DNA from 2 places in the Lysinibacillus sp. FSL L8-0126 genome. Region 2 is predicted to be linked to the other one. Evidence: riboswitches for the same ligand, from Rfam matches in the RefSeq annotation. Region 2 holds a riboswitch; the other holds the start of a gene.
What was found. Region 2 has a riboswitch for cobalamin ahead of MHI34_RS19400 (ABC transporter substrate-binding protein). Riboswitches for the same ligand answer to the same signal wherever they lie in the genome.
Positions count from the first base shown of each region.

Region 1 (21,122 bases), 930 kb from region 2:
ACCAAGGACTGTTATGATGACTAATAATAAGCTTAATAACAGTAAAATCCAACTAGTTCTTTTGGCAATTTGAAAAGATATACGTTCAGATTTCGTTCGAACTATCCTATAATTAGACATTTTTCGCTAACCCCTTTCGTGCAATATAAATAAAGAAAGGAGCTCCGATAAAGGCAGTCATTACACCAATTGGCATTTCTAATGGCATGATCACATATCTCGCAGCCATATCAGCTAACAGCAGCAATATTGCTCCTAATACTGCACTGTACGGAATAATCCAACGATAATCCGTACCAACAAGCTGAATCGCAATATGAGGGACAATCAAACCAATAAAGCCAATTGAACCTGCTACAGCAACTGAACTACCTGCAAGAATGATAATAATGAGACCGAGTGTGATTTTCGTAATCATAGTTCGTTGTCCTAAGCCTTTTGCAATATCATCACCTGATTGTAAAATATTTATAGAACGACCCATACCTATTGCCACAACTGTGACCACTAAAATAAACGGTAAAACTGGTATAAGCATGTCAATGCTACGACCTGATACAGATCCCGCTAACCAAAAAAGAACACTTTGTAAGCCTTGTTCATCAATCACTAAAAGCCCTTGCGTAAACGAGACAAATAGAGCTGTAATCGCTGCACCAGCTAATACTATTTTAATCGGTGTTAAACCATCTCTTCCTAATGACCCTAGGAAAAATACCATAGCTCCCGCAGCACCTGCACCTAAAAAGGCAATCCACATATAGCTCATTAAAGAATTGATGGAAAAAAGAGTAATGGCACTAACAATAAAAAATATCGCCCCTGCATTAATCCCTAAAATATCAGGAGCTGCTAAAGGATTTCTTGTTAATGCCCGCATTAATGCTCCCGCGATGGCAAGACTTGCGCCAACTACTGTAGCGATCACAGCTCTTGTAAATCTCGATGTCCGAATAATAACATGCTCCTTATTAGCAGCATCAAAATGAAAAATGGCATCATAGATTGACGAGAAGGGTATGGACGTTTGACCAATAGCTATGCTGATTAAAAATGCCAGCAAAAGGATCAAACAACTGATGAATAAGCCTACTTGTTTCATCGAGGTACTGGAAAGAATAATTCTCATTTTACGCCAACTTTCTTGATCCACAATTTATCTTATGAAAGGGATTGTAGGTTTCTAATATGTCCAATCCCTATAATGAGAGGGCTGTCATTCAAGTATTCTATAACACTTTCAACAGCCCTAGTCTCTTTTACTATTTTTCTAATTCAAACTTGTCATAAATATCGTCTAGCATTAAATTAGCACTAATAAGTCCACCAGCTAGATTCCAATTAATTTCATCTACTTGATAAACTTGATTTGCCTTCACAGCATCAAGCTCTTTCCATAGCGGATGTTTTGTCCACTCTTCATAATTTTTCTTGACTGCGTCATCATTTTCCATAAACATATAAATAACATCGGCATTCATTTGTGTAATACTTTCTTTATCCGTTAGCTTCACGATTTCCAATGAGTCATCTGTTAAATTTTTAGGACCTTGGAAGCCAAGCTCTGACAATATAGAACCTGCATATCCTGTTACATAAATACGTGCATGGTCTGCTCTGAAGTTAACAACTGAAACATGGAATGGCCATTTATCGCCAAGCTTCTCTTGAATTTTTGTTTGGAAATCAGCAACTCGCGTATCCCAATCTCCTAGTAACTCTTTCACCTTTTCTTCCTGATCCATTGCTTGACCCATCATTTCAGCTGTTCCCTTGAAATCAAAAACCGTTTCATGAGCAACAGTCGGTGCAATTTGTGATAACTGATCATAAATTTCCTCATGACGCACTTTCGATGCAATGATTAAATCTGGTTTAAGTTTTGCAATTTCTTCAAGATTAGGTTGCGTTTCTTGTCCAACAATCGCAACGCCATCTAAATCTTTTTTCAAATAATTATAAAAAGGTGCTTCAGCCCAAGATTCTACTGCCCCCACTGGCTTAATGCCCATCGCTACTGCTACATCTGTAGCCCCTTGGTATAGCGTAACGATTTTTGTAGGTGTTCCTTCAATTGTGGTAGTTCCCATAGCATGTGTAATCTCACGGCTAGAAGATTCTTCTGTGTTACTTTCTTCTGCTTTGTCATTTTCTTGCGAACTACCGTTCGATGCTTTATCTCCACATCCCACCAATAAAAGCGAGAATGTTAAGAATAGCGCAAAAAGAATAGAAACATTTTTATTGCGTAGTGATAATTTCGACATACATTTCCTCCTAAAATATAATCAATAATGATATTCATTATCAATTAAAGAGTATACTGTACGACCGTTTTATTGACAATATCTTTTTTTTCAAAAAACATACTTTTTTAATAATTTTTTATCTTGATTAGCCTACAACTCCCTCCCATATAGTTTAGAAGGTGTAGGATTTTTGTATTTATTATGAAAATTTCGTCGCAATGATGCTGAGGTGTAATAGATAATTGACTAAAATTCATGGCATTTATTTAAAACAATAGCTCTAAGCAATGTCATTTTGATGTTGGGAGAGGCTTTCAGTAGCTGCTTCTTTCACCCAATATGTATCTAACCAGCTATAGATTTTCTACCATTTCAGCGACTTGTTAGATTTACCTATTCAATAATAGGCAAATAAATAGACCCTATCGACGTATATCTCATATCTTAATAATGAACTACAACTTATCAAAACAGGAGGTAATAACATGTTTCAACGAAGACGCCATCCGGCAAAAGGTCCACACTGCTGTCCGCCACAAACAATGCCAACGCAATTTGATCCACCACAATTTTTACCACCAGAGCAATATGTTCGCACAAATTATATCCATACGGTTGTTCCACATGTACAACCAGCACATGTCACAACAGTAAATAAACATATGATTGATCATCAATACTATTTCCCATGCACAGAGTCTGTTGTTAATGAATGCTGTGAAACACATACAATGTGCGGTATGCCACCTAACCCTTGTCATATGCCACACCATCGTAAACATATGGGCCGTTAACAATAACGATGGGGTGCCATGCTGCCCTATCATGCTCTGGAACTATAGACAAAAAAACGAGTACCTTCCAAGTGAAGAGGCACTCGTTTTTTTATATTTTTATTAATTCTTAGTACATTTTTAAATATTGATCGCGTTCCCATTGATGAACGGTTGTACGGTACATATCGAACTCGATTTCTTTTGCTTCTTTAAAGTTTGCGTAAATATGCTCACCTAAAGCTGCTTGCGCTACTTTATCTTTAGCAAGTAATGTTAAAGCATCATCAAGTGCTGCTGGTAAGTTTTCAATACCATTAGCTTGACGCTCTTCTTCCGACATCACATAGATATTGCGATTAATAGCTGCTGGTGGCGTTAAGTTTTGACGAATACCTTCAAGACCTGCCTCTAAAATAACAGCCATTGCTAAATATGGGTTTGCTGAAGGGTCCACAGAACGTACTTCTACACGAGTTGAAAGTCCACGTGCTGATGGGATACGAATTAGTGGTGAACGGTTTTGCGCAGACCATGCTACATAACATGGTGCTTCATAACCAGGTACTAGACGTTTATAAGAGTTTACTGTTGGATTTGTTACAGCTGTGAAACCTTGTACATGTGCAAGAACACCCGCCATGAATTGCATAGCTGTTTCAGAAAGACCTAATTCTGTAGCTTCATCATAGAATGCATTTTCTTTACCTTTAAATAGTGACACGTTAAAGTGCATACCAGAGCCTGCTTCACCAAATAATGGTTTTGGCATAAATGTAGCGTGCAAGCCATGTTTACGTGCAATTGTTTTAACAACTAATTTGAAAGTTTGAATGTTATCACAAGCTGTAACAGCATCGGCATATTTAAAGTCAATTTCGTGTTGTCCTGGAGCTACTTCATGGTGAGATGCTTCAATTTCAAAGCCCATTTCTTCTAGCTCTAATACGATATCACGGCGGCAGTTTTCACCAAGATCTGTTGGAGCTAAGTCGAAGTAACCACCATGGTCATTTACTTCTAACGTTGGTTCGCCTTTTGCATCTAATTTGAATAAGAAGAATTCTGGCTCAGGCCCTAAATTGAAGCTTGAGAAGCCCATATCTTCCATTTTTTTAAGAATACGTTTTAGGTTGTTACGTGGGTCACCAGCAAATGGTTCGCCTTTCGCAGTGTATACGTCACAAATGAGACGTGCCACTTTCCCTTTTTCAGAAGTCCAAGGGAATACTACGAAAGTATCAAGATCAGGATATAAATACATATCAGATTCTTCGATTCGAACGAAACCTTCAATAGATGAGCCATCAAACATCATTTTGTTTTCTAATGCTTTGTCTAATTGACTTACAGGAATCTCAACATTTTTGATTGTGCCAAGAATATCTGTAAATTGTAAACGAATAAAGCTTACGTTTTTTTCTTCGATGAGACGTTTAATGTCCTCTTTTGTGTATTTACCCACAGTTTTCCACACTCCTATAATTTGTCTAGCTTTTATGTTTACCCTACCCTATTTATTAATAGAATCGAGATAAATCCCCTCGTCGGATGGATGATTTTTGCATGCGCTGAGCTTGACGCATTTCTTCGCGCATGATTTGGCGTAATTCTGAATCACTTAAATCTTGTTCATCTGTAGCAACAGGATCTTTCTTTTTAGCAAATAATTTTTTAATCTTCGCCATATTCATACCCTGCTCTAAGTAGTCTTTAATTTCAAGCAATGTGTCGACGTCATTTAATGAAAACATTCGACGATTGCCTTCTGTTCGGTGCGGCTCAATTAAATGGTGTTCTTCATAATAACGAATTTGTCGTGCCGAGAGTTCAGTTAATTGCATCACAATACTCATTGATAATAACGGCATAGTTCGTCTAATTTCACGACTCATTTAAGTCCTCCTCCAATACCCGCTTATCATATAACGAAATTTTTTCACTGTCAACCAACCATGTGAGGTTTCCTAACATGTAAGGCGTTATTTTTTTCAATCCGATAGAAAATTGTAAAAAACTATTCAAATTTAAGGTTTATTTATTTTCATATTACTTTTTTTGAATGGCTTGAACAGCACTACAAATAGCAAATTTAACATGTTCATATGTTAGTCCACCCTGGATAAAGGCTGTATATGGTGGACGGATTGGACCATCTGCTGTCAGCTCAATGCTGGAGCCTTGAATAAATGTTCCCGCAGCCATAATGACATCATCTTCATAACCAGGCATATAAGCTGGTTCTGGAGCATAATGGGCATTTATTGGAGAATTGGCTTGTATTTCACGACAGAAGGCAATCATCTGCTGTGCAGTTTGGAAGGAAACGGATTGGATTAAATCCGTACGATTTGCATCATAGCTTGGAGAAGTGCTCATTCCGATTTCCTCCAGCATAGCTGCTGTAAAGATCGCACCTTTTAAGGCTTGTGATACGACATGTGGGGCTAGGAAAAATCCTTGATAAAAATCTCCTAATGTATTTAATGTTGCCCCTGCCTCTGCCCCAATACCTGGAGATGTCATACGATACGCACATTTCTCTACTAAATCTGCACGGCCAGCAATATAGCCACCAATTTTCGCCAATCCTCCACCAGGGTTTTTAATGAGTGAGCCTGCCATTAAATCAGCACCAACCTCTGTTGGTTCCTTCGCCTCTACGAACTCACCATAGCAGTTATCTACAAAAATAACGGCATGTGGGGCTAATTTGCGCACCTTTTCGCACATATCAGCAATTTCTGCAATCGTAAAGGATGGACGTGTCGCATAGCCTTTCGAACGTTGAATGGCAATCATTTTTGTTTGCGTAGTAATGGCTGCTTCTACACCTACCCAATCAATTGCTTTATTTTCCACTAAATCCACATGTCGATAGCCTATTTTATAATCTTTCAGTGAACCGGTATCTTTGTTACCACCATCGACAATGGATTGCAATGTGTCATATGGCTGACCAGAAATATAAAGCAGCTCATCACCAGGACGAAGGACACCGAATAGACTAAGCGTGATTGCATGTGTTCCTGAAATAATTTGTGGTCGTACAATGGCAGCCTCCGCCCCAAAAACTTCCGCATAAACACGCTCTAAATTATCGCGTCCCTCATCGTCATAGCCATAGCCATTGGATGGATGTAAATGATAGTCACTTACTTGATGCTTGCGAAATGCTGCTAGCACCTTCTGTTGATTATAAAACGCCATTTCTTCTACCTTTGCATGATAGGGTCGAACTTGCTCCTCTATTTTTGACGCTAAGGATAGCGTTTGTGCTGATAAATTAGATGTAAACGTCATTCTTTTCTTCTCCATTTCACAATTGTCCCGCATTTCAATCAGTAAGATCTATCGACTCTCTAAATTGACTTCACTCATTCTAGAATTCCCTAAATAACTACTGGTATATCAACGCTTTTGACGAATGTTTTTCTTTATTTCAATAACATCTTATCAATTTGTATGAACCCCTGCAAAACTTGCCTATTGTTTCTAAGCGAATTTTACGCTAAGCTAATGTGCGGACTTACTTCAAGAAGCGTATGTAATGACTGATTTTGGCTATTAAATTCATAGATTCTGTTACGTCAAAAAAAGTCTTTTAACTTTTAAAAAAGAAGTTCATTTATTGATAGAAGGGGTGAAAGGGATGGCTTGGGAGGTTTTTAGTATTATTGGAACAATTGCCTTTGCTATTTCTGGGGCAATCATTGCCATGGAAGAAGAATACGATTTATTCGGTGTATATATACTCGGTATTGTCACTGCTTTTGGTGGAGGAGCTATTCGAAATTTACTCATCGGACTGCCTGTCACAACCTTATGGGGACAGGATATGATGTTTCAAATTGCACTAGCTGCGATTACGATATTTTTTATCTTCCCGCATCATTTGATTCAGCATTGGCATCGTTGGGGCAACTTCACAGATGCCATTGGCTTATCCGCATTCGCTATTCAAGGTGCACTCTATGCAGTGAAGCTAGATATGCCAATTAGCGCAGTCGTTGTAGCTGCTGTTTTAACAGGTTCAGGTGGTGGTATTGTGCGAGATTTATTAGCTAGACGGAAGCCGCTAGTTCTCCGTGATGAAGTCTATGGTGTTTGGGCTGCTCTCGCAGGGCTTGTTATCGGATTTGAAGTTTTGACTGGAGACATTTTCCTTTATGTATTATTTGCAGTGATTACAGCATTACGCATTCTTTCCTATATGATGAAGTGGCGTTTGCCTTTGCGTAAGTTGAATCGGGCATAGATACTGTAATTGATAAAAAAATGAATAAGCGCAAAGAGTTCATTAACTATTTGCGCTTATTTGTTATTCAGTAACTATTTAGCCAAAAGATTCATGGCTTCTTCTAATGTCACCATATTTTTCATCATAGAACAAGCGGCATCTAAAAGAGGAAAGGCTAGAGCAGCACCAGAGCCTTCGCCTAATCGCATGTTCATATGCAGCATTGGCTCTACACCAAGTAATGATGCGGCAATTTTAGCCCCTGGTTCCTCTGAAGCATGGGAAGGTATGATAAAGTCTTTTACTTTCGGTTCAATTTGATAAGCAATAAGCGCAGCAATAGTCGAAATAAAACCATCAATAATAACAGGTTTTCGGTGACTTGCGGCAGCCAGCATGATACCAGCCATAGCCCCTATCTCTAGCCCTCCAACTTTAGCTAGAACATCAATGATATCGTTAGGATTGGGGTTGTTGAGAGTAATTGCTTTTTCAATTACTGCTGCTTTATGAGCAATCCCTCCTTGACCAACTCCTGCGCCAAACCCTGTTATTTCAATAGGGTCATAGCCAGTCAAAGCAGCTAATATGGCAGTGCTCGGCGTTGTATTACCAATGCCCATTTCACCTGTTCCAAGTAAGTTGGCTCCTTTTGTGATTTCATCTGTTGCCACATGAATCCCCACTTCAATGGATTGAATAGCCTCTACTCTTGACATAGCAGGGCCCTGTGCCATGTTATCTGTGCCATGTTTAATTTTATGAATGATAACACCTGCATCAAGCGGAATATCTTCTTTTACCCCAACATCTACTGTTACTACCTTTGCATTGGTAATGCCCGCAATCGCACAAACGCCTGTACCTCCCTTAGGAAAATTTAATGTTTGAAAGACCGTAACATCTTGTGGATTCGTTGTTATGCCTTCCTCACAAACGCCATGATCTGCTGCACAGACAATCATCACTTTTTTATCGACCATTGGATATAATTGTCCTGTTATGCCTGAAAGCTGTACGGCAAGTGATTCTAGTTTACCCAAGCTACCTGGGGGCTTACAAAGCGCATCAATTCGCTTTCTAGCTTGGTCCATACTATTCATATCAGCCCCTTGGATATTTTGAATCGTGTCTTGTAATAATTGCATTATTGTTTCTCCTCTCGTTCTACATGAAGACAAAATAAAAAGTCTGTAGTTTATTGTCATGACAAATAAACTACAGACTTTTCCATCATCTATATACTTCTGAAGCAAGTAGGCAGGTCTCCTGGCTTAGTTCAACATATCATCGTGCCTTCCCAGCGATTCGCTAGTGGCATTTACGATGACATTCCCTTATACAGTGGCAGGTCCGCTAAAGTTTTTCACTTTATTCCCTATTCTCCCTATTGGGCACCTAATGCTTTTATTAAACTATTTATAATCTACGACAGCGTATTTTTTCTGTCAATATTAGAATACTCGCCTTGTACCATTTCTTCGGTTACCTATTCTTTTTCTATTTCGCTTAGCAATGTTGAGCCTAATAATAGGACCGCTCCTATTATTTGTAGAAGCGCCATTTTTTCTCCTATAATCATCGTGGAAATTACTAATGATGTCAGTGGATCAATATAGCTAAGAATGGCTATACTTTGTCCTTTTAACTGTGACATGCCTAAAAAGAACAATAAAAATCCAACCCCTGCATGGACAATGCCTAATGTAATTAAGAATAGGACTGATTCAAAACTGATTTTCATGACCTGAAATCCTGTAGTTCCAAGTAGATAGAAGCTAAGGAAAAATGCTGCTAAAGAAAGTTGAATCATTGTATTTTCTGGTTCCTTTAAGCCGCATATAAATTTATTTGTCAATGTTAGCGCTGTGTAAAAGCATGCCGCGATAAGACCGTAGACAATGCCTATAAAATGCTCACTGTCCCCAGTGCCTTGACTTTGGACAATCAAATATAGTCCGATAAGGGCCACACAGACATACATTATTTTTCTGCCAACTAGCTTCTCTTTTAAAATAATTGGAGATAAGCAGATAACGAGTACTGGTGCAAAATAATAACTCAATGCAGCATTGGCAATCGTTGTTGCTTTATAAGCCTGAAATAAAAAAATCCAGTTCCCACACAAGGCGATACTAGAAAGTATTAATTTCCACTTATTTTTTATAATCTCTAATTTCGAAAAATTCCCCTTTTTATAAATAAAAATCACTACTAAAAAACAAGCACCTATTAAACTCATCCAAAAAGCAATTTCACTTGAAGTTAACGGAATATACTTGGCAAAAACACCAACTGCTCCAAAAATAATCATGGATAATACAAATGCTAATTTTCCGCTCATTACAAATTCCTACTTTCTACGTATAAAGTATTAACCTATACAGTAGAATCTATTGAAAATGAGCAAACTGTTATTGTATGCCTAAACAGTAGATTCTACTGTAAAGACATTGTTGGGGGTGCTATTGAACGAAACATACAAAATCCCTCCTTCACCTACTTAATTGTAACATATTTCTGAAAATTAAAGAGTAAGTTTTATAAAGAAAGGGATCACTAATCCCTTCATAATATTACGAGTATGTATAATGTAAGGTAGGTCATAAATTTTCTTTGAGGAGGAATTAGGATGAATGCAAGAGAATTGAGAAATGCCATTGCGGAGACTTGTGAAAATTATGATAGTCACTACGCTCAGTTAGTGAAACCAATCAATCAGTTATTAATGAATGTCGATGCTAGTATAAGTAACGAAACAGCGAATATAATCATCGAAAATTTGAAGTTATATTATAGCGGGGATAAATACATGACGGAATGTCACTTCGATGAGAGTGAAAATTTCTTAAAAGATGGTCTTGAACTTCTTCAAAAGGGGGATCTTGCGAATGGTGCTTTACAAATATATGGTGCTGGTTTAAATTTTTCCAGTTATGCTTTAAAGGTTCGTGGGCAAAAAAATGTGAATCCGTATATTAACTTTGAAAAAAATTTCAGCCTCATCATGAACACACTCCGAAAATAAGTATATAAAAAAGGTGATATCAATGATAGAAACAGCCACTTTGAAAAGCGAGAGGTTGATTTCCGTTCCACCAGCGTCCTTTCAGGGGGCGTCCGATGATGAGCCGCTTCACTCACTGCGTTCGCTCCAAGGTCCCCTCTGTGACACTAAATCCCCTAGGAGTGACACTGGCTCCACTCCAATCAACCATATGTAAAAGTGGCTTTTCCTTCTCTTTCATACGAACCGTAGTGAACAAAATAGCCCATTATTTGTCTGATGAGAGAAAGGATAGCCCTTTATTTTCAATGTGAAGAAGTGGTAAGTAACAACACCCCTCCATAAAGAGTAGTGAATACCTTTGCTAAAAAGGTACCATTTTTATGCATTGGAATGGAAGGCTACTTGACTCCCGTGGGATAGTGAGACAGGCGAGCCTCTGCACGGAGGAAGCGGCTCGGCGCTCGCCCACAGGAAAGCAAGTAGCCTGCAACGGAAATCCATTTTCACCCTTCACAAAAATGCTATGGATGGTTTTATTTTTCATTTTGGCATTTATTTAAATTCTAATTCCCCATCGTAAGCTAGCATGCCGCCTTCAAGATTTGTTACATCAAATCCTTGCGCTTCTAAATAAGCACATGCATTAGCAGAACGAGCACCAGCCTTACAAACAACAATATATGGCTTTTCTACGTCTAATTCCTCTAAACGTTCCGGGATTGTCCCAAGGGCAATGTGCTTGGCACCAGGAATCATGCCGTGTGCTACTTCATCCTCTTCACGTACATCAATAATATATAGGTCCTCATTTGCATCTAATCGTTCTAGTAATTGTGTTGTTTCCATTGATTTCATGAACTTTTTTCCTCCAAAATTTCAAATTCCACTTACATTATAGCTTGTAACAAAAAAAACAGCCAGTGTGGTGAACACAAGCTGTTTAACAATTTTTTATCCTTCTGTCTCTAAAAACTCTATTTGTTTTGCTGGAACGAATGTAGAAATGGCGTGCTTGTAGATTAGGTGCTGCTTATTTTCAGCATCCATTAATAAAACTGTAAAATTGTCATATGATTTCACAGTCCCTTTTAACTGAAATCCATTTAACAGAAATACAGTTACAAAAACACTGTTTTTACGTAGTTGGTTCAAGAACGTATCTTGCAAGTTGATTGATTTCATCAAATAGCCTCCCCACTAACTTTCTACCTCTTCACTCCTATAGTAGCATGTTCTACCAATTTATCAATTAGTAATTTTTAGAAATTTTTCTTAATTATTATAATTGTTCATCCGTCGTAATAAAATGGACATCCATTTTATTGCGAAAATAGGTAAGTTGTCTTTTTGCATAGCGGCGTGAATTTTGTTTTAAGCTATCAATAGCTTCTTCGAGGGTACATTTGCCATCCAAATAATCATACAATTCCTTATAGCCAATTGCTTGTATGGACTGCACATTTCGAATATTTTGCTGCCATAAACCTTTGACCTCTTCTAAAAGGCCATTGTCCATCATTAAATCAACACGACGGTTAATGCGGTCATAAAGCACTTCACGGGTCATATTTTGACCTAACCCCAAAATGACATGCTTATAGAGAGGTACTTCCCCTCGGTTTTGTGCTTCAGCTGCTTTGGATACACCGCTTAATTCCAGCATTTCTAATGCACGAATGACACGACGCGTATTGTTTGGATGAATCGTCTCCGCTGTTTGAGGGTCTAGTTGTTTTAATTTATTATGCATTGCCTCAGGGCCAAGCTTTGCTAATTCATCATAGTAGGCTTTTCGTGCTTCCTCATCAACTTTCTCATCAGTAAATTGGAAATCATAGAGGACCGCTTGTACATATAAGCCTGAGCCACCTACTATAATGGGTAATTTTTGTCGAGATTGGATTTCTGCAATTTTTGCTCGGACTAATTTTTGATAATCCGCTACTGAAAAAGATTCTGTCGGCTCTAAAAAACTGAGTAGATGGTGTGGTACGCCCTCCATCTCTTCTTCCTTAATTTTAGCAGTCCCAATATCGAGTCCTTTATAAATTTGCATGGAGTCGCCATTAATGACTTCACCGTTATATTTTTTCGCCAGTTCAATGCTTAAAGCTGTTTTACCAGAGGCAGTTGGTCCTACAATCGCTACGACCTCTGCCTGCTGTAATTTAGTTTCTATCATATTTTTCTAACCACCGTAATAATACTTGAAAGACCGCTTCTTGATTGTCTTCATTTAAAATTTCATGCCGTTTGTCCTCAAATAAATAAACCGTTACATCTTTTACTCCTACTGTTGCCAATTGTTCAGCAACTGTGTAAACGCCCAGCCCCTGTTCGCCAACCGGGTCTTTACTTCCGCTTATCAAGAGAATAGGAAGATTTTTTCTTATTTTTGCTAATTCTTTTTTACGATTAAGTGTTGCAAAGCCCGTTGTTAAATCGACAAAAAATTGATTGGTTGGAATAAAGCCACAATATGGGTCATCTATATACTTCTGCACCTCTTGTTGGACAGAACATAGCCAGTCATAGGCCGTCTTTGGATTTGGAAACTGTTTATTAAAGCTACCAAAACTCAATTGATTTAGCAGCTTACTTTCAGTTTCTTTCCCTAGCCCCTTAGCTAATACCTTGGCTACGATATTTCCAACAGTATGCAGGGCTGTCACATTTCCCGTACCACAGAGAATAACATTGTCTACTTGTTCACCATACAGTTGAATATATCGTCTAGTAATGAATGACCCCATACTATGACCAAAAATAATGAATGGTACATTTGCATAAGGTGCATGTAATTGCGTGACCACTTCATGGGCATCTTCTACCACACGCTCAAAGCCGTTCTTTTCAGCAAAAAAACCTAACGTGCCATTATAGGCCGCCGTTTCACCATGACCACGATGATCGTGCATCGTCACAGCATAGCCTGCCGCATTGAGTGTTTTAGCAAATGTTAAATAGCGACCACTGTGCTCTGCCATACCATGCAAAATGTGAATATGACCAATACATGGCGTTGTGGGCTCCAATGTTCGAGTAAAGACAAAATGTCCATCCGACATTTGAATATAACGCTCCATCCCTTACTCCCCTTTTTTCACAAAATTTGTTGCATCCTTAATGGCTTGCTCTAATTCAGCCATATACTTGTGTTTTTGTTCCTCCGTATAATTCAAGTGTTGTTGCATCACTTGAATTACTTGCTGCTTATAAAGCTTGACAGCCTCAATATCGAAGTAAAGCAAGCCTGTACGACGAATAAAGAAGTCGCTCGGTGTATAGACCATTTCCTCTTCCATGCCATACAGTAGCATAGCGTGTAAAGCTAGAGGCATTGTACTGCCATGTTCATGTAAAAATTTAACACGATTAAATAATCCATCTACATTTGTGCCATACTTTTGTACAAGCTGTTTGGCTTCATCATAATTTAAGCCGTATTGTACACCTTCTCGTGCTTTATAAGCCATATAGTCAGGGAAATTAATCGCGTTGATTCCTTTTGCACCAGACAGTGAGAGCTCACGTGTTAAACAAGCACTTGCATGCTTATAGCGACGAGCTTTTACAATTTTATCGACAATTGTTTCAGCCATTTGACGATAGCCTGTGAGCTTACCGCCAGCGATTGTCATTAAACCACTTGGCGCTGTCCATATTTCATCTTTCCTTGAAATTTCAGAAGGGTCCTTTCCTTTTTCATAAATGAGCGGGCGTACTCCTGCCCAGGATGATTCAATCGTTTCTCTTGTAATAGTAGCAGTTGGAAAGACTTTTTTAGCAGCCTCAATTAAATAATCTACATCTTGCTGTGTAGCAACAGGGTGTACAAGATTTCCCTCAAAGACTGTATCCGTTGTCCCTATATAGGTTTTGTCATCTCGCGGAATTGCAAAAGCCATACGCCCATCAGGAATATCAAAATAAACAGCTTGCTTCAGTGGAAAATCCTTTTGGTTGAGGACAATATGAACGCCTTTTGTCAGACGTAATTGCTTGTTATCTGTTACTTTATCCTTGTGTCGTACGTCATCTACCCAAGGGCCTGTAGCATTGACAATTTGTGCTGCATGTACATCGAGTATTGTTCCCGTAACATGATCCTTCACTTTAATGCCAACAAGCTTTTTCTTTTTGTAGATAAATTCCGTCATCTCTGCATAATTGAGACACAATGCTCCATATTCTGCAGCCTTTTTCAATACTTCAATCGTCAGACGTGCATCATCCGTACGATATTCAACATAATACCCTCCACCCACAAGTCCATCTTCATTAAGTAAAGGTTCTAATGCTAGGGTTTCTTGGACGTTTAACATTGTTCTACGTTCATGTTTTTTGACACCCGCCAAGCGGTCATAAACCTTTAATGCTATAGATGTTGTAAACGGACTAAGTGAGCCCTTCTTATATAAAGGTAATAGCATTTTTTCAGGCGTTGTGACATGAACCGCATTATCATAAACGATTTCACGTTCACGCCCCACTTCCGCTACGACACCCACATCAAATTGCTTTAAATAACGTAGGCCACCGTGAATCAGCTTGGTTGAACGGCTCGACGTACCAGCTGAAAAATCCTGCATGTCAATTAATGCGACAGAAAGGCCTCTTGATGCGGCATCTAATGCAATTCCTGCACCTGTAATACCACCACCAATGACTAATACGTCAAAGCTATAGTGCTCTAGATAATATAAAATTTTTGGACGATGCTCAAATGAAAACATACCTTTCTCCCCCAATAGCTATGATTTAAAAATTCGTGTGGCCTCTACAGCCTTTTGCCAGCCAGTATAAAGAGCTGTGGCTTGCTCGTCCTCCATTTGTGGTTGGTAGGTTTGGCCACTCATCCATAATGCAGATAAGGTCTCTTGGTTTGGCCAAAAGTTTGTGGCAAGACCTGCTAAATAGGCTGCACCTAGTGCTGTTGATTCATTAAGCTGTGCTAGCTCAACTTGTAGCTGTAAAACATCACTTTGGAACTGCATTAAAAACTGATTTTTAACAGCCCCACCATCGACACGGAGTACTTCAATCGGGGTACCCGCTGCTTCTTCCATTGCATCCAGTACATCCTTTGTTTGATAGGCTAATGATTCAAGTGTTGCCCGGATGAAATGCTCTTTTGATGTTCCTCGTGTTAAGCCAAAAATGGCACCCCGAGCATCTGTATCCCAATAAGGAGTTCCTAGACCAACAAAGGCAGGGACAATGTAGACACCATCCGTGTTCTTCACCTTTTTAGCATAGGTTTCGGAATCCTCAGCAGTACGAATCATACGTAGCCCATCTCGTAGCCATTGGATTGCTGACCCTGCTACAAAAACACTACCTTCTAATGCATAGGTCACTTTTCCATCTATCCCCCAAGCAATAGTCGTCAGTAAACCATTTTCAGAGGTCACTGCTTGCTGGCCTGTATTTAATAGCATAAAACAGCCAGTACCGTAAGTGTTTTTAGCCATTCCTTTTGTAAAGCAAGTTTGACCAAAAAGAGCGGCTTGTTGATCACCTGCAATCCCTGCAATCGGAATTTTTTCACCAAAGAAAATACTTGGTGCTGTTTCCGTGTATATTTCAGATGAATTTTTCACTTCAGGTAACATTGACATTGGAATAGCTAAAAGCTGACAAAGCTCATCATCCCATTGCAATTCATGAATATTGTAAAGCAATGTTCGAGCTGCATTTGAATAGTCGGTTACATGAGCCTTTCCTTTTGATAATCGCCAAACAATCCAAGAATCAATCGTCCCAAATAGCAAATCTCCATTGTTTGCCATTGCGCGTGCGCCATCCACATTGTCTAAAATCCATTTAATTTTTGTTGCAGAAAAATAAGCATCTAGGCGTAGCCCTGTTTTTTGCTGAAAAAGCTCTTCATGGCCTTGATCTTTTAAGGTATTCACAATGTCCTGTGTTTGGCGCGATTGCCAGACAATCGCATTGTAAATGGGCTGACCTGTCTTTTTATCCCATACAACTGTCGTTTCGCGTTGATTGGTAATACCAATGGCATGTACCTCACTTGCTTCGTGCCCACTTTCGGTTAAGACCGCCGCAATAACGGCTAGAATAGAACCCCAAATTTCATTTGCATTATGCTCTACCCAGCCAGCCTTCGGAAAAATTTGCTGAAATTCTTTTTGTGCGACATGAACAATTTCACCTTTTTTATTAAATAAAATAGCCCTTGAACTTGTCGTTCCTTGATCAATCGCTAAAATAAATTCGCCCATCCCAACTTCCCCCTTGTCTCTACATAACCCGTTTGAACATTTTTTCCACTTCATACGATGTAAAATGAATAAGCACTGGACGTCCATGAGGGCATGTAAATGGATTATCTGCATTACGTAAATCTCGTAGTAATGTTTCCATTTGTTCTTTTGTTAAATAATGATTGGCTTTGATCGATTTTTTACAGCTCATCATAATCGCCGCTGCTTCACGTAATTTTTTGACATCGGCCTTTTTCGTTGTTAGCACCTGTTCAATTAAATCCTCAATGATTTCCTGCTCTTCCCCTTGTGGGAACCAACTTGGGTGCTCACGTACAACAAAAGATGACTGACCAAATTCCTCTAAAAATACACCTACAGCTTCTAGCTCATGCTTGTATTCTCGTAAAATAAGTGCTTCATCGGCCGCATAGTGGAAAGTTAGTGGAAGCAATAATGCTTGACGTTCATGCGGATTGACTTGACCGACCTTTTCACGGAAAAATTCATATTTAATGCGTTCTTGTGCAGCATGTTGATCAATTAAATAAAAACCATCTTCCATTTGTGCAACAATGTATGTGCCATGGATTTGCCCAACTACTTCTAGTTCAGGAAATGGCTCTTTCGTAGACTCATTCTCAATTACTTCTTGTTGTTCTACACTGGTTACTTGTTCAACTGTCTCAGTCTCCAATCGCAGATCGGGCTGCCAGCTATCCTCTATCATAGTAGGTACAGGCTCTGGCACGACCAACTGTTCACGATTGCTCTCTTGAATGGTTTGGACATCATATAGTTTCTCAACAATTGCATGCATCTTCTCTACATCTATTTTGGGAGCAGGCTTCCAAATATTAAGTTGCTCATTAGTAGGTTTGACACTTTTTTCTTTCTTCTCCATCTGAGGTACGCGAATAACGCTGCGTATTTTTTCACGGATGGTTTCCTCGATTAATTTCAAAAGCTCTGGCTCTTTACTTAAACGAATTTGATGTTTCGCAGGATGCACATTGACATCTGTTAAATAAGGATCTCCCTCTATATAAAGGACAACTATCGGATAGCGTTCGATGGGTAAATACGTATGGTAGGCATCCACAACCACTTTTTGCACTAAATAATGCTTGACCCAGCGACCATTAACAAACAGAGACATATAATTTTTGGAAGCACGTGTCACCTCAGGCAAGGACACAAAGCCAGAAATTCGATAATCATATGATTCGCCTTGGAACGGCACCATCTTCTTGGCATTATGTACACCGTAAATAGCGGCCAGTACTTGTTGCACATCTCCTCGCCCATTGGTTTGCAATAATTGTTGACCATTATGCAGTAATCTGAATGCAATTTGTGGATTGCTAAGTGCTAGGCGATTCATTAGGTCTATCGTATGCCCAAGTTCAGTTTGAATAGTTTTCATATATTTTAAGCGTGCGGGCGTGTTAAAAAATAGCTGAGATACCGTTAAATCCGTACCTTTACGCAAAGGGCCAGGCTTATGTGTTAGGATATGTCCACCTTCAAGCTCTAAATGCGTTCCAGATTCACCATTTGATGTTATCAGCGTCATTTTAGAAACAGAAGCAATGGATGCCAATGCTTCCCCACGGAAACCAAGTGTACGAATGCGGAATAAATCATGTTCCTGATGAATTTTACTAGTAGCATGGCGAGAGAATGACATCAATGCATCCTCTTCATCCATACCATTACCATTATCTATTACTTGAATGGAAGTGAGACCCGCTTCTAGTAAAAAAACATCAATGGACGTACTCCCCGCATCAATGGCATTTTCCACTAGCTCTTTGACAACAGAAGCTGGTCTTTCTACTACCTCTCCTGCTGCGATTTTATTGGATAGCCACTCGTCCATAATTTGTATGTTTCCCACTAACGTATCACTCCTTTATCTATTTTTTTACGTTGATTAGCTCTTGCTGTAGCTCATATAAAATATTCATTGCCTGCATAGGTGAAGTGCCTAAAATATTGACTTTTTCTAATTTTTTTAGCACCTCTGCCTCGGCTGGTGAAATCGGCTCTTCCTCTGCAAACAAAGACATTTGCACGGGTTGTTCAGCCATTACTTGTGTTTCAGCAACTACTTCTTTCCCAGCCTCAAAATTCTCCAGTAAAACACGCGCTCTCGCTAAAATTTCTTCTGGCAATTGTGCGAGCTGTGCTACATGAATACCATAGGATTTATCAGCGGCTCCTTTTTTCACCTTATGCAAGAACACAACCGTTCCATTTTTTTCCGTAGCCGATACATGGACATTTTGTAAGCGAGGTAAATCCTTTTCCAGTGCCGTTAATTCATGATAATGCGTAGAAAACAACGTATTTGCACCGATTTTATCATGAATATATTCCATCATCGATTGTGCCAAACTCATGCCGTCATAAGTCGATGTGCCACGTCCGATTTCATCAAATAGCATCAAGCTATTTTTTGTTGCATGCATAATAGCATGTTGTGATTCAAGCATTTCTACCATAAATGTGGATTGTCCTGCTGCTAAATCATCAGCCGCTCCAATGCGCGTAAAAATTTGATCGGTAATAGGCAGTCTCGCCTTTTCAGCAGGTACATAACAGCCCATTTGCGCCATAACAACAATTAAGGCTACTTGGCGCATATAAGTACTTTTACCAGACATATTCGGCCCTGTAATAAGCATCATATTATGCTGCTCTTCTAGCACACAATCATTTGGTACATACATTTGCTTATTTAACATTTTTTCAACAACTGGATGTCGTCCCTCTATAATTTCGAGCGCACGTCCACCATGAAATTCTGGTTTTGTAAAACGATATTTTTCTGAAACACTTGCAAAGCTTAGTAAAACATCTAGCTCACTAATACTTGCTGCAAGTGCTTGTACACGTGGGATATATGCCTTTAATGCCTCCCGAATTTCCACAAACAGATTGTACTCTAATGTTAAGCTTTCTTCCTCTGCATTTAAAATTAATGCTTCTTTTTCTTTTAGTTCGTGTGTAATATAGCGCTCTGCATTCGCCAACGTTTGTTTGCGCTCATAGCGTGTTAAGTCCGCTAAATGAATATTCGATTTTGTAATTTCAATATAGTAACCAAAAATTCGATTATAGCCTATTTTTAAATTTTTAATGCCTGTTTTCATTCGCTCTTCTTGTTCAAGTTGGGCAATCCAATCTTTACCGTTGCGAGCAGCATAGCGTAGTTCGTCTAAGCGCTCATTGTAGCCATCACGGATGACATCCCCTTCTTTAATGGTAATAGGTGGATTATCAGTGATCGCCATTGCTAATAAAGCCTCGACATCTGTGCATGTATCAAGTGCTGCACCTAGTTGCTGTAACGTCTCTTTATTTGCCCCCATCAGCTGCTGCTGAATAGCTGGCACTTGGCGCAATGAATCACGTAATTGGGCTAAATCACGTCCGCCTACATTGCCAAACGCAACACGACCAGCCAAACGCTCTAAATCATATACTTGTTTTAAGGAAGCTTGTAGCTCAGTGCGCACAAAATATTCTTCCAATAAATCCGTGACAATCGCCAGCCTGTCCTCAATCGCTGTACGAGTAGCCAGCGGCTGATGTAGCCATTGTTTTAATTTTCGCCCACCCATTGCTGTCACGGTATCATCTAATAGCCATAAAAGTGTTCCTTTTTGGTCTCCACCACGAATCGATTGAATCAACTCTAAATTTCGTTTGGAGCTAGAATCAATGCGTAAATAATTTTTAATTTCATTAAACGTGAAAGCTTGAATATGCGATAAAGAGCGCATTTGTGTTTGATCGATATACGCTAACAAACGAAGACAGGCAACTTGTAATGGCTGAGGTACGGCTTCTAAATAGCTTGCTGCTTTGTCCATAGGCATTTCATCCACTTCAACTGATAGCACAATCCCAGCATGAACGGCGTGCTCTGCTAATAGTAGCTGTAAACTATCCGTTACAATAAGCTCTCGAATACCATAAGCCTGCATTTGCATTAAGAGGGCTTTTCCATCGCCTTCAATAGAAGAAGCCACTGCTTCACCTGTCGATAAATCTAAATAGGCATAGCCAAATGTCGTGTCATCTAATTGCTCTGCTGCCCCAATAAAGTGGTTGGTTTTACCGTCAAGCGCCTTACCTTCCATAATGGTTCCGGGTGTGATAAGCTGAACCACTTCACGTTTGACCACACCTTTTGCTTGCTTTGGATCTTCTGTTTGTTCACAAATCGCCACTTTATAGCCCTTTTGCACAAGTGTTTCAATATAATTTTTAGCCGAATGATGCGGCACACCACACATTGGTATTCGCTCTTTTGCGCCTGCATCTCGGCTCGTTAATGTAATCTCTAAAATTTGTGAGGCATTGATGGCATCCTCAAAAAACATTTCATAAAAGTCACCTAATCTAAAAAATAAAAAGGCATCTTTGTAGTCTTCCTTTACCTGTAGATACTGTTGCATCATTGGTGTATATGTTGTCATATAATTATTTACCTCGCTCTTACCATATAGATATTTTTATTATAACAAAAGATACATGCGAAACGCTTCCTTCACCTTTTTTAAGATGCTAGCATTTCGCATGTATCAAAAAATGATGTTTTTTAGACTT
Region 1 is NZ_CP152028.1:245,851-266,972, forward strand. It holds gene MHI34_RS01240 (iron ABC transporter permease) at 1-120, opposite strand, end outside; gene MHI34_RS01245 (iron ABC transporter permease) at 113-1,129, opposite strand; gene MHI34_RS01250 (iron-siderophore ABC transporter substrate-binding protein) at 1,263-2,267, opposite strand; gene MHI34_RS01255 (CotD family spore coat protein) at 2,735-3,043, shown strand; gene glnA (type I glutamate--ammonia ligase) at 3,153-4,487, opposite strand; gene MHI34_RS01265 (MerR family transcriptional regulator) at 4,543-4,917, opposite strand; gene MHI34_RS01270 (methionine gamma-lyase family protein) at 5,072-6,325, opposite strand; gene MHI34_RS01275 (trimeric intracellular cation channel family protein) at 6,675-7,280, shown strand; gene cobT (nicotinate-nucleotide--dimethylbenzimidazole phosphoribosyltransferase) at 7,355-8,410, opposite strand; cobalamin riboswitch at 8,504-8,679, opposite strand; gene MHI34_RS01285 (DMT family transporter) at 8,752-9,606, opposite strand; gene MHI34_RS01290 (hypothetical protein) at 9,895-10,290, shown strand; gene MHI34_RS01295 (rhodanese-like domain-containing protein) at 10,825-11,127, opposite strand; gene hfq (RNA chaperone Hfq) at 11,224-11,454, opposite strand; gene miaA (tRNA (adenosine(37)-N6)-dimethylallyltransferase MiaA) at 11,552-12,454, opposite strand; gene MHI34_RS01310 (alpha/beta fold hydrolase) at 12,441-13,358, opposite strand; gene MHI34_RS01315 (glycerol-3-phosphate dehydrogenase/oxidase) at 13,362-15,008, opposite strand; gene glpK (glycerol kinase GlpK) at 15,027-16,520, opposite strand; gene mutL (DNA mismatch repair endonuclease MutL) at 16,540-18,402, opposite strand; gene mutS (DNA mismatch repair protein MutS) at 18,422-20,992, opposite strand; gene cotE (outer spore coat protein CotE) at 21,121-21,122, opposite strand, start outside.
Region 1: another riboswitch for cobalamin. It lies ahead of cobT (nicotinate-nucleotide--dimethylbenzimidazole phosphoribosyltransferase); the one in region 2 lies ahead of MHI34_RS19400 (ABC transporter substrate-binding protein).

Region 2 (9,651 bases):
TGATGAACGAAGATAAGCGAAGGATTTCCTCAAAAATGGTAGGAAATCCTTTTTGTTTTGACATTATGTACGTAAAGGGGATGCATGTATGACTTCTTTAGATATGACCATTTGTAAGCAGCCACGCACAGAAGTTGCCAAGAAAGCGAAAACAAGAATGGCGGTCGAATCATTGATTGACCAATTATTAGCAACGAAGCTGATCCGCAATGATCGCTTCTTTGAGCAAATTTTATATAATAAAGAAATTATTTGGATACAAAATGGGGATGTGGACGGGCATCTTTTCGCGAAGGCAGCGGTAACCGATCAACTGAAAACGAAGACCAATAGCTTTATGATGTATATGCCGACTAACCCGATTGTCTATGAGGTTAACGGGGAGTCATACCATTTAATTACACGCATTGATTCCACACGTGCCAAGCCCAACCTTGACCGCCTGTCACTGGAGCCAAAGCCTGTTTTAAGTGCAGCGCGTGTCAATGATGTATTATGCTCGATTGTGATGCGTTTTTATGAAACATATATCCACGATTTAGCGCCTCAACATGATAAGTTAATAGCCTTTGTGCAGCAGGAATATGCCCAATTTATTGAAGCGGTTCAGGCATTAAATGATTACCATTTCAACTGGCATCCACGTGGCAACGGTCACGAGCTATTGCTGCAATTAATTGATCAACTGCAAATTTTAAAAAGTTATCCTGGTAAAGTGCTAGTTGATTTCACAAACACGCATGACTACGTGATTGTCGAGCCTGCATACCTTGTGCACAGTCCTACAAAGAAAGCAGTAGGTGCATTATAAACTCAAGCCCTCCATCAAACGGAGGGCTTGTTTTTATTTATTTGAAGGGAGGGGGTAAATACTCTCGTTCGAGCAGCGAATACTCGCGGAAGCAGATGAAATACTCTCGTTCGAGCAAGGAATACTCGCGGAAGGAGATGAAATACTCTCGCTCAAGCAGCGAATACTCGCGGAAGGAGATGAAATACTCTCGTTCGAGCAAGGAATACTCGCGGAAGGAGATGAAATACTCTCGCTCAAGCAGCGAATACTCGCGGAAGGAGATGAAATACTCTCGTTCGAGCAACGAATACTCGCGGAAGGAGATGAAATACTCTCGTTCGAGCAGCGAATACTCGCGGAAGCAGATGAAATACTCTCGTTCGAGCAGCGAATACTCGCGGAAACAGATGAAATACTCTCGCTCCAGCAAGGAATACTCGCGCAAACAGGGTAAATATTCTCGCTCAAAGCAAGTAAACACCCGCGCAAGCAAACGGCTTCGCGCGGGCAGGATCACCTACTTACAGACAATGCATGGCTGCTTGTGCTTCGTGCCAAGGAACAGAATATCCTTTGCCCTTCGCACAAAAGATGCTGGAGGAGCTGTATTCTGGGTCGGCATTTTTATCGTAGCCAATGTGCGAAATAATTTCCTCTGCATTATGGCATACATCATAGCCATCAAATTGGAGTGTGAGTGCGCCCTTACCATTGGTATAGGCCGCAAAGGTTGTGCTATAGCTCATTAGGGTGGCGACGGGCGCTCGTCCCGTTAGCACAACATCTGTTTCGGATAAGATGGGGTCATCGAATGTACCAGCAGCTTGCTGTATGTCGCTCATCATGCGGCCGATAAAGTCGTTCGAAGCCTTCATTTTAAAGCGATAATAAGGTTCAAGCAGGATGTTCTGTGCTTGCTCAAGTCCTTGACGTAGCGCACGGAAACTAGCTTCTCGGAAATCGCCGCCCGATGTATGTTCATTATGTCCGCGACCTGTTAGCAGTGTAAAATGAACATCTGTCAGAGGGAAGCCTGTGAGTAAGCCATGGTGATCACGCTCAAACAGGTGCTTTTCAACAAGGCGTTGGTTGCCTACCGATAAATGATCCGCATGGCAGGCATTGCTAAATGTATTACCTATTCCTCGCGGATTGGGCTCCATTAGTAAATGAACTTCTGCATAATGCTTGAGGGGCTCAAAATGACCATAGCCTGTCACCGTCGTCACAATGGTTTCCATATATAAAATTTGGGGCTCGCCAAAGGAGACCGTTAATGAAAAACGCTTCATTAACACTTCTATCAGTACCTCCAACTGAATAACGCCCATAATGTGCACATGGATTTCCTGGAACTTTTCCTGCCAAACCACACGTAAGGAAGGCTCTTCTGCTTCTAGTAAACGGAAAATTTGTAACACTTCCTTGATATGCTGATGGCCCTCATATTGAACCTTTGCCTGTAGCGTTGGGACAAGCTCATAGGGCTGTGACAGCATAGTAGTGCCGATGCGGTCTCCAATATTGGCCTGACTAAGTCCTTTAACAGCAAAAATCTCTCCCGCTTCAACCTTTTGGACGGTATCAAAGCGACTGCCATTATAGAGGCGAATTTCAGTCACTTTTTCTGTCACTTCTTCAAACGAAAATTCATCCCGAACATGTAAAACGCCCTTGATAGCCTTCATAAATGTTAAACGCTGGTGGCCGTCATGACGAATTTTAAAAACCTCCCCCTCAAACGGTGCATTCACTTCAAAATGGGTGTCTGTTAATAGAGGGAGCTGGGCAAGCAATTCCTTGATGCCCTCATCCTTTAGGGCAGACCCTGTAAAGCAGAGGAAGGCACATTCCTTTTGAATCATGGTCTGTAGCTGAGTAAGACATTGCTCATGCTCCAATGACTCATTCAAAAAGGCATCGAGCAGCTCTTCATTACGCTCAGCCAACCATTCCATGATGCCGCTTGAAACATAATCAGTACGAAGCGGTTCATCGACGAACAGCACCTGCTGGGAACAATCCTTGCGGAGCTGTGTCATAACGGCCTCCACATTGGCTCCTTCGCGATCAATTTTATTGATAAAGAAGAATGTTGGGACATGGTATTTACGTAAAAGCTGCCACACGGTTTCCGTATGACCCTGTACGCCCTCGACCGCACTAATGATAACAATGGCATAATCCATCACACGAATGGCGCGCTCCATCTCAGGGGAGAAGTCGACATGCCCTGGTGTATCAATCAACGTGTATGTATCGTCGCCTATGTTCATGCGACCTTGCTCGGCAAAAATGGTAATACCACGCTTGCGCTCTAGCTCATGATGATCGAGAAAGGTATCCTGATGATCCACTCGACCACGAGCTTGAATGCTTTGTGTATGAAAAAGTACTTGCTCAGAGAAGGTTGTTTTACCTGCATCCACATGCGCAAGTACACCAATTGTTTTGTACATAACATATCCTCGTTTCTATCTATAGCTATCTTTTCATTGTAACAGAATACTAGCCTATATATTTCTTGTAAAATAGTTCGTATTTTTGTCGAAATAGTGCTAATATAATGATGATTATATATTTAGCAATATACTACTGATTGAGCTACAAATTTTCTTCTGCTAGTCTATCAATGGTATTAACCATTATAGAACGTATTGGTGCAAATGGCATTTGTCATTTGCTTAAAAGGGAAATCGGTGCAATTCCGATGCTGTCCCGCAACTGTAAATGGGGAGTCTGTACAGCATGCCACTGTAGTTTAACTATGGGAAGGCGTATAGATGATGAACCTAAGCCAGGATACCTGCCAGTATGTGTTTTTTGACTAAGAACCACGAGGATGGGGATAGTGATAAAGGTAATGTACCGTTTTTTCACTATGCTACTCTCTTGGCGACAAGAGGGTTTTTTTATGCCCTTCCCACGAATCCTGGTAGCAAAGAAGTCTTTGATTTCTTTCTATAGATGAACAACAAAGGAGAAAAGGACATGAAGAAATGGGAAAGTTTATGGCTGGTGATGGTCATTGCCTTGGTCGCTGTTTTAGGGGCTTGTAATGCAAAGGACAAACCTGAATCAGCAGCGCAAGATGAGAAGGTTGAGCCATCTGAGGCAGCAACGGAAGTAACCATTGACAATAATGAAACAACTCAAACATATAAGGAAGCACCTACAAAAGCGATTAGTTTAAATCAGCATGTGACAGAGATTATGCTAGCGCTAGGCTTAGAGGATTCCATGGTAGGCACAGCTTACTTAGATGATAAAATCTACGAGCCCCTACAAGAAGCATACGATAAAGTGCCTGTGCTTTCTGATCAATACCCAACGAAGGAGCAAGTAATTGATGCCGAGGCTGATTTCTTATATGCAGGCTGGAAGAGTGGCTTTGGTGAAAAGGGTGTTGGAACACCGGAAGAGCTTGAGGAGTTAGGCATTCATACGTATTTACATACGGCTTCCAATATGACAAAGCCAACACTAGAGGATATTTTCACTGATATTCGTAATATCGCAAAAATTTTCCGTATTGAGGATCGTGGAGAAGCCTTAATTGAGCAAATGACGCAAGATGTGGAGGCAATTCAAGCTAAATTACCAAAAGATAGTGAGAAATTACGTGTTCTCGTATTTGATAGCGGTGAAAAGGATGTCTTTACAGCTGGTCAAAACTTTATGAATGAACTAGTGTCAATCGCTGGTGGTCAAAATATTTTTGGTGATGTGGAATCAGGCTGGACAACCGTGTCGAAGGAAGATGCGGTAGACCGTAATCCCGAGGTAGTTGTCGTGATCGATTATGGTGAAACAACGGCCGAACAAAAGATTCAATTCTTAAAAAATGATCCAGCATTAAAGGAGATGGAAGCTGTTAAAAATGATCGCTTTGTCATCCTGCCACTGTCAGCTGCGTCTGAAGGCGTTCGTGCGGCAGAGGCTATTGAAATTTTAGCGAAGGGCTTCTATCCTGATAACTTTTAAAATTCCGAGCTAGCATTGTGCTAGCTCCTTTTTCATAAGGAGCGATATCAATGAATGCATTTCAGAAAAACGTACCAGATCAAACATTTGAAACACTTAATCGTCATGGCGAATTTACACGCTTAGCTGTCAGCCCGGGTATTATTAATAAGCATTATACGCCTGCACAATTTCAAAAAATAGCAGAGATTGCTGGCGAAAAGGGGGCGATTAAGTATTCGGCCTCCTATAGTATTTTAGTGTCCATTCCAACGAGTGCCGTGACAGAGGCTATGCAAGCCTTACGAGAAGTGGGTCTTTATGTTGCACCATCAGGACCCATCATCGCGATGAAGGCCTGTGATTTTTGTGATGGTGAAAAGATGGAGGCTGCTCCGATAACCGAACAGCTTTATCATGCTTTAGAGGGGATCGAGGTACCTGCAAGAGTACGTGTTAACATCAATGGCTGTGCGTCAGCCTGCTACAATGCAGTCTATGATGATATTGGACTCGTTTATCAGCAGGAGAGCTTTGATGTTTATTTAGGCGCTGTACCGATGGGGGCAAAGGCGCAGGCGGGCACGTTATTTGCGAAAAAGGTAGGTGTCGAGCACATTGAAGATTTTTTGCTACAAATGATGAACCTTTATAAGGAACATGCTCGTCCGAATGAACCCTTTTTTAAATTTTATCGCAGAACAAAATCAACCGAATATTGGGAATTAGTAAAAAAATCAATTAACTAGCAGGAATATTACTTAGGGTGTCGAAGTATTGTAGTAGAGTACAGAAAATGACAATACAAAGGAGCAAGAACATGACATCGAAACAAGGGATTCAACCAGAAGATCTTTACCACTTGAAATCAGTAGCCGATCCACAGCTCTCACCTGACGGGACTGAGGTAGTTTATGTTGAGACACGTGTTGATGAGAAGAAAAAAGATTATGTCTCGAATTTGTTTTACATAAACCTGAAGAACAAAACACCACAGCAATGGACATTTGGGGAGGATAGAATAAGTTCTCCTATATGGTCACCTGATGGTAGTCAAGTTGCGTTTTTATCCACTAGAACAGGCAAGTCGCAAATTTATGTTCTTTCAAAAGCAGGCGGAGAGGCAAAGCAGGTGACATATTGTAAAAATGGTGTGACATCACCTGTGTGGTCACCATGCGGCAAGAAAATGGCCTTTTCTATCAAGCTAGGTAAAGATGAAACGATTTTGGATAAGGTAACGGATGAAAAGAAAGAAGAAAAAGAACTAAAGCCTCTAGAAATAGACAAGATGAAACATAAATCGGATGCTGCAGGTTTTTTGGATATGGAGCAGTTTAGTCAAATTGCGATCGTCCATTTAGAATCGGGCGAGTTAGAGCAAGTGACGAAAGGAAACAATCATGTCCATCTTGGTACATGGTCACCTGATGGTCAATATATGACGTACTTAGCTGATGTAGCAGAGGATACAGATTTTTCATTTAAGAGCGATATCTATTTATTAGATGTAGAAACAAAGCAAGCGCGTCCGTTAACAGAGGGAACAGGTATGTATTACCAAACGTCATGGTCTCCAAACAGTCGCTTCATCTCTTTCATAGGTAGTGAAAGAGAATTTGAAAATGCTACACAAGCAAAGCTATGGCTCTATGATTTGCAACAAAATCTGCTGACATGTGTAACAAGTGAATTTGACGCCCCTATTGGGGATTTTGCAATCGGCGATTTTCTTCAAGGTGTGGTGTCACCACGTGTTCAATGGTTGAATGATAATCATAGCTTCTACTTCCAAGTAACAGATCACGGTAATGCTGCGATTTATTTCGGAAATATAGATGGTGAAATCTATCCAGCTATTCACGATGATCAATATGTCTATGGTTTTTCACTTGATGCACAACATGATCAAGCAGTCGTAGCCATTAGTACAACGACGAATCCTGGCGATTTATTTTTCGTCAACCTAAAAACGGGTGAAAAAGAACAGCTGACGTCCATCAATGAAGAATTTTTAAAGACGAGAGCATTAGCTGTTCCAGAAGCCATTGAATTTGAGGGAGCAGAGGGCTGGAAGGTAAATGGTTGGATCATGAAGCCAGTTGGTTATGAGGAAGGGAAAAAATATCCTCTAGTGCTTGAAATTCATGGCGGGCCACATGCGATGTATGCCAATACTTATTTTAATGAGTTCCAAATTCTAGCTGCACAAGGATTTGCGGTGCTATATACGAACCCACGTGGCAGTCATGGCTATGGTCAAACGTTTGTTGATGCAGTGCGTGGTGATTATGGTGGCAATGATTATGAGGATCTAATGGCGGCTGTGGACTATGTGCTGGAGCACTATGATTTTATTGATGCAGACCGTCTTGGAGTGACAGGTGGGAGCTATGGCGGCTTTATGACCAACTGGATTGTTGGCCAGACGAATCGCTTTAAAGCAGCTGTGACGCAGCGCTCTATTTCGAACTGGATTAGCTTTTACGGTGTCAGTGATATTGGGTATTACTTTACAGATTGGCAAATTCTTGCGGGACTTGACGATATCGAAAAGCTTTGGCATCATTCACCGCTGAAATATGTCAATAATATCGAAACACCATTGCTCATTTTACACGCTGAAAAAGACTATCGCTGTCCAATTGAGCAGGCGGAGCAATTATTTATCGCCTTAAAGCATCGAAAAAAAGAAACAAAATTCGTGCGCTTCCCTGAGTCCAATCATGAACTGTCAAGGAGCGGAAAACCAACTTTAAGAATCAATCGACTTGAATATATTCGCGATTGGTTTGTGAACTATCTATAAGTAGTATTCAGGGGTGACTTAAGAAATGAATTTCTTAGGTCACTTTTTTATATAAAAAGACAGAATCATAAAGAAATGATTCTGTCTTGAATTCCTGTTAATCCATTTTTTGAATAAAGACGACCTTCAAATAATTAAATTCAGGGTATTCACGTGAAACACGGAAATCCTTTGGTAAACCGTATTCCTCTACAATTTTATAGCGTGTACGAGTTTCTTTAAATGCTTGGTCAATAAAGCCTTTAAACTTTTTCATCCCAAAGCTAGCATTATTTGTGGAAGCGACAATGATGCCATTTTTAGCGGTAATAGCAATGGCATCCTTCAGTAATTTAGGGTAGTCCTTTGCTGTTGAAAATGTCATTTGCTTCGTACGGGCAAAGCTAGGTGGGTCTAATACAACAAGATCAAATTGTAAGGCGTGACGCTGCGCATATTTAAAATAATGGAAAACGTCCATTACTTTAATATCCTGTGCTTCATAATCAATTTGATTCACACTGAATTGCTCAATGGTTTTGGCAAGACTGCGTTTAGCTACATCCACACTTGTTGTTTTCATGGCGCCTCCTAGAGCAGCTGCCACTGAAAATGCTCCTGTATAGGAGAATGTATTGAGCATGTTTGTATGGTTTGCATAACGCTCACGAATAGCCAAACGTACCTCGCGTTGATCTAGGAAAATCCCCGTCATCGCTCCGTCGTTTAAATGAACTGCGTATGTCATACCATTTTCCTTCACCATGATTGGAAATTCACCAGGCGTGCCCGTCACAAAATCATCCTGTTCAATATACTGCCCTTTGCTATCAAAGCGTTTTTTCTCATAAATAGCTTGGTAGTTCACCGTCTCAGCAAGCGCCTCATATACGACATCTTTCAAGGAGTAAATGCCCTCACTATACCAGCTCACCATGTAGTAGCCATTAAAAAAGTCAATCGTGAGACCGCCGATGCCATCTCCTTCACCATTAAATACACGAAAGGCTGTTGTGTTTTCATTGTTGAAAAATGCTGCACGATTGTCGATGGCTTTTTTGAATTTTTTCATGAAAAAAGTCTTATCGATGGTTTCGTTCACGTCAGTTGTTAGCACCCAGCCAATCCCTTTATTTTGAATACCGTAGTATCCTGTACCAATAAAACGATTATGGTGATCCATGAGCTTGAGAAGCGTACCTTGCTCAGCAGGTAGGCGTCTTGCATCGACCGCATCCTTTGAAATAAGGGGATAGCCTTTTTTTAATTGCTCAGAATAGGGCAGTTGTATTTGTAATGTCATTGTTTGTGTCATCATGTCATCCTTTAAAAAACGTTTTGCTCTATTATCGCACTGTTTGAGCTGGATAGCCAAACTTATTTCAAGAATTCAACAATTTTTGCCACCGTTTCGTTTGTGGCATCTTCAAAATAATTCATTTTACTGAAATAACTATGAATTAAACCTGGCATTGTGACATGTTCTACTGCAACGCCACCAGCTTTTAGTTTTTCTGCATAGCTTAGTCCTTCATCATAGAGAACATCGGCCTCAGCAGCTATGATGATTGTTTTAGGCATGTTACGAACATTCTCTAGCTGAAGAGGGGACACGAGCGGGTTTGTAAAGTTTGCTTCATCTGTATAATGCTGAGAGAACCACTGCATGCCCTGTGCATCTAAGCCGTAGTTTTCACCAAAAAGCTGATAGGATTCCGTTGTAAAGTCGACATTTGTCACGGGATAGATTAGTGCTTGAGCTTGTAACGCTGGACCACCCAATGTAGTAGTTAAGTAAGCAACAACGGTAGCTAAATTTCCACCTGCACTGTCCCCAGCAACAGTTAAGCGATTGACATCTCCACCAAAGGCTTTGATATGCTCAGACACCCATACTAAGCTATCGTAGGCATCATATAAGGGAGTTGGGAAGGGGTATTCTGGTGCTAAACGATAGTCTACTGATACGACAATCGCCTGTGCTTGGTCTGCTAATAGCTGACAGCCTGCATCGACAGACTCTAAATTGCCGTAAACCCAGCCACCACCATGGTAATAAACAATGACAGGTAATGTTTTGTCAAGGACAGGCGTATAGAGACGAAGT
Region 2 is NZ_CP152028.1:4,016,125-4,025,775, reverse strand. It holds gene MHI34_RS19415 (hypothetical protein) at 89-811, shown strand; gene MHI34_RS19410 (hypothetical protein) at 849-1,223, opposite strand; gene MHI34_RS19405 (translation factor GTPase family protein) at 1,315-3,252, opposite strand; cobalamin riboswitch at 3,435-3,622, shown strand; gene MHI34_RS19400 (ABC transporter substrate-binding protein) at 3,785-4,777, shown strand; gene MHI34_RS19395 (precorrin-3B methylase) at 4,828-5,505, shown strand; gene MHI34_RS19390 (S9 family peptidase) at 5,577-7,565, shown strand; gene MHI34_RS19385 (class I SAM-dependent rRNA methyltransferase) at 7,663-8,859, opposite strand; gene MHI34_RS19380 (alpha/beta hydrolase) at 8,922-9,651, opposite strand, start outside.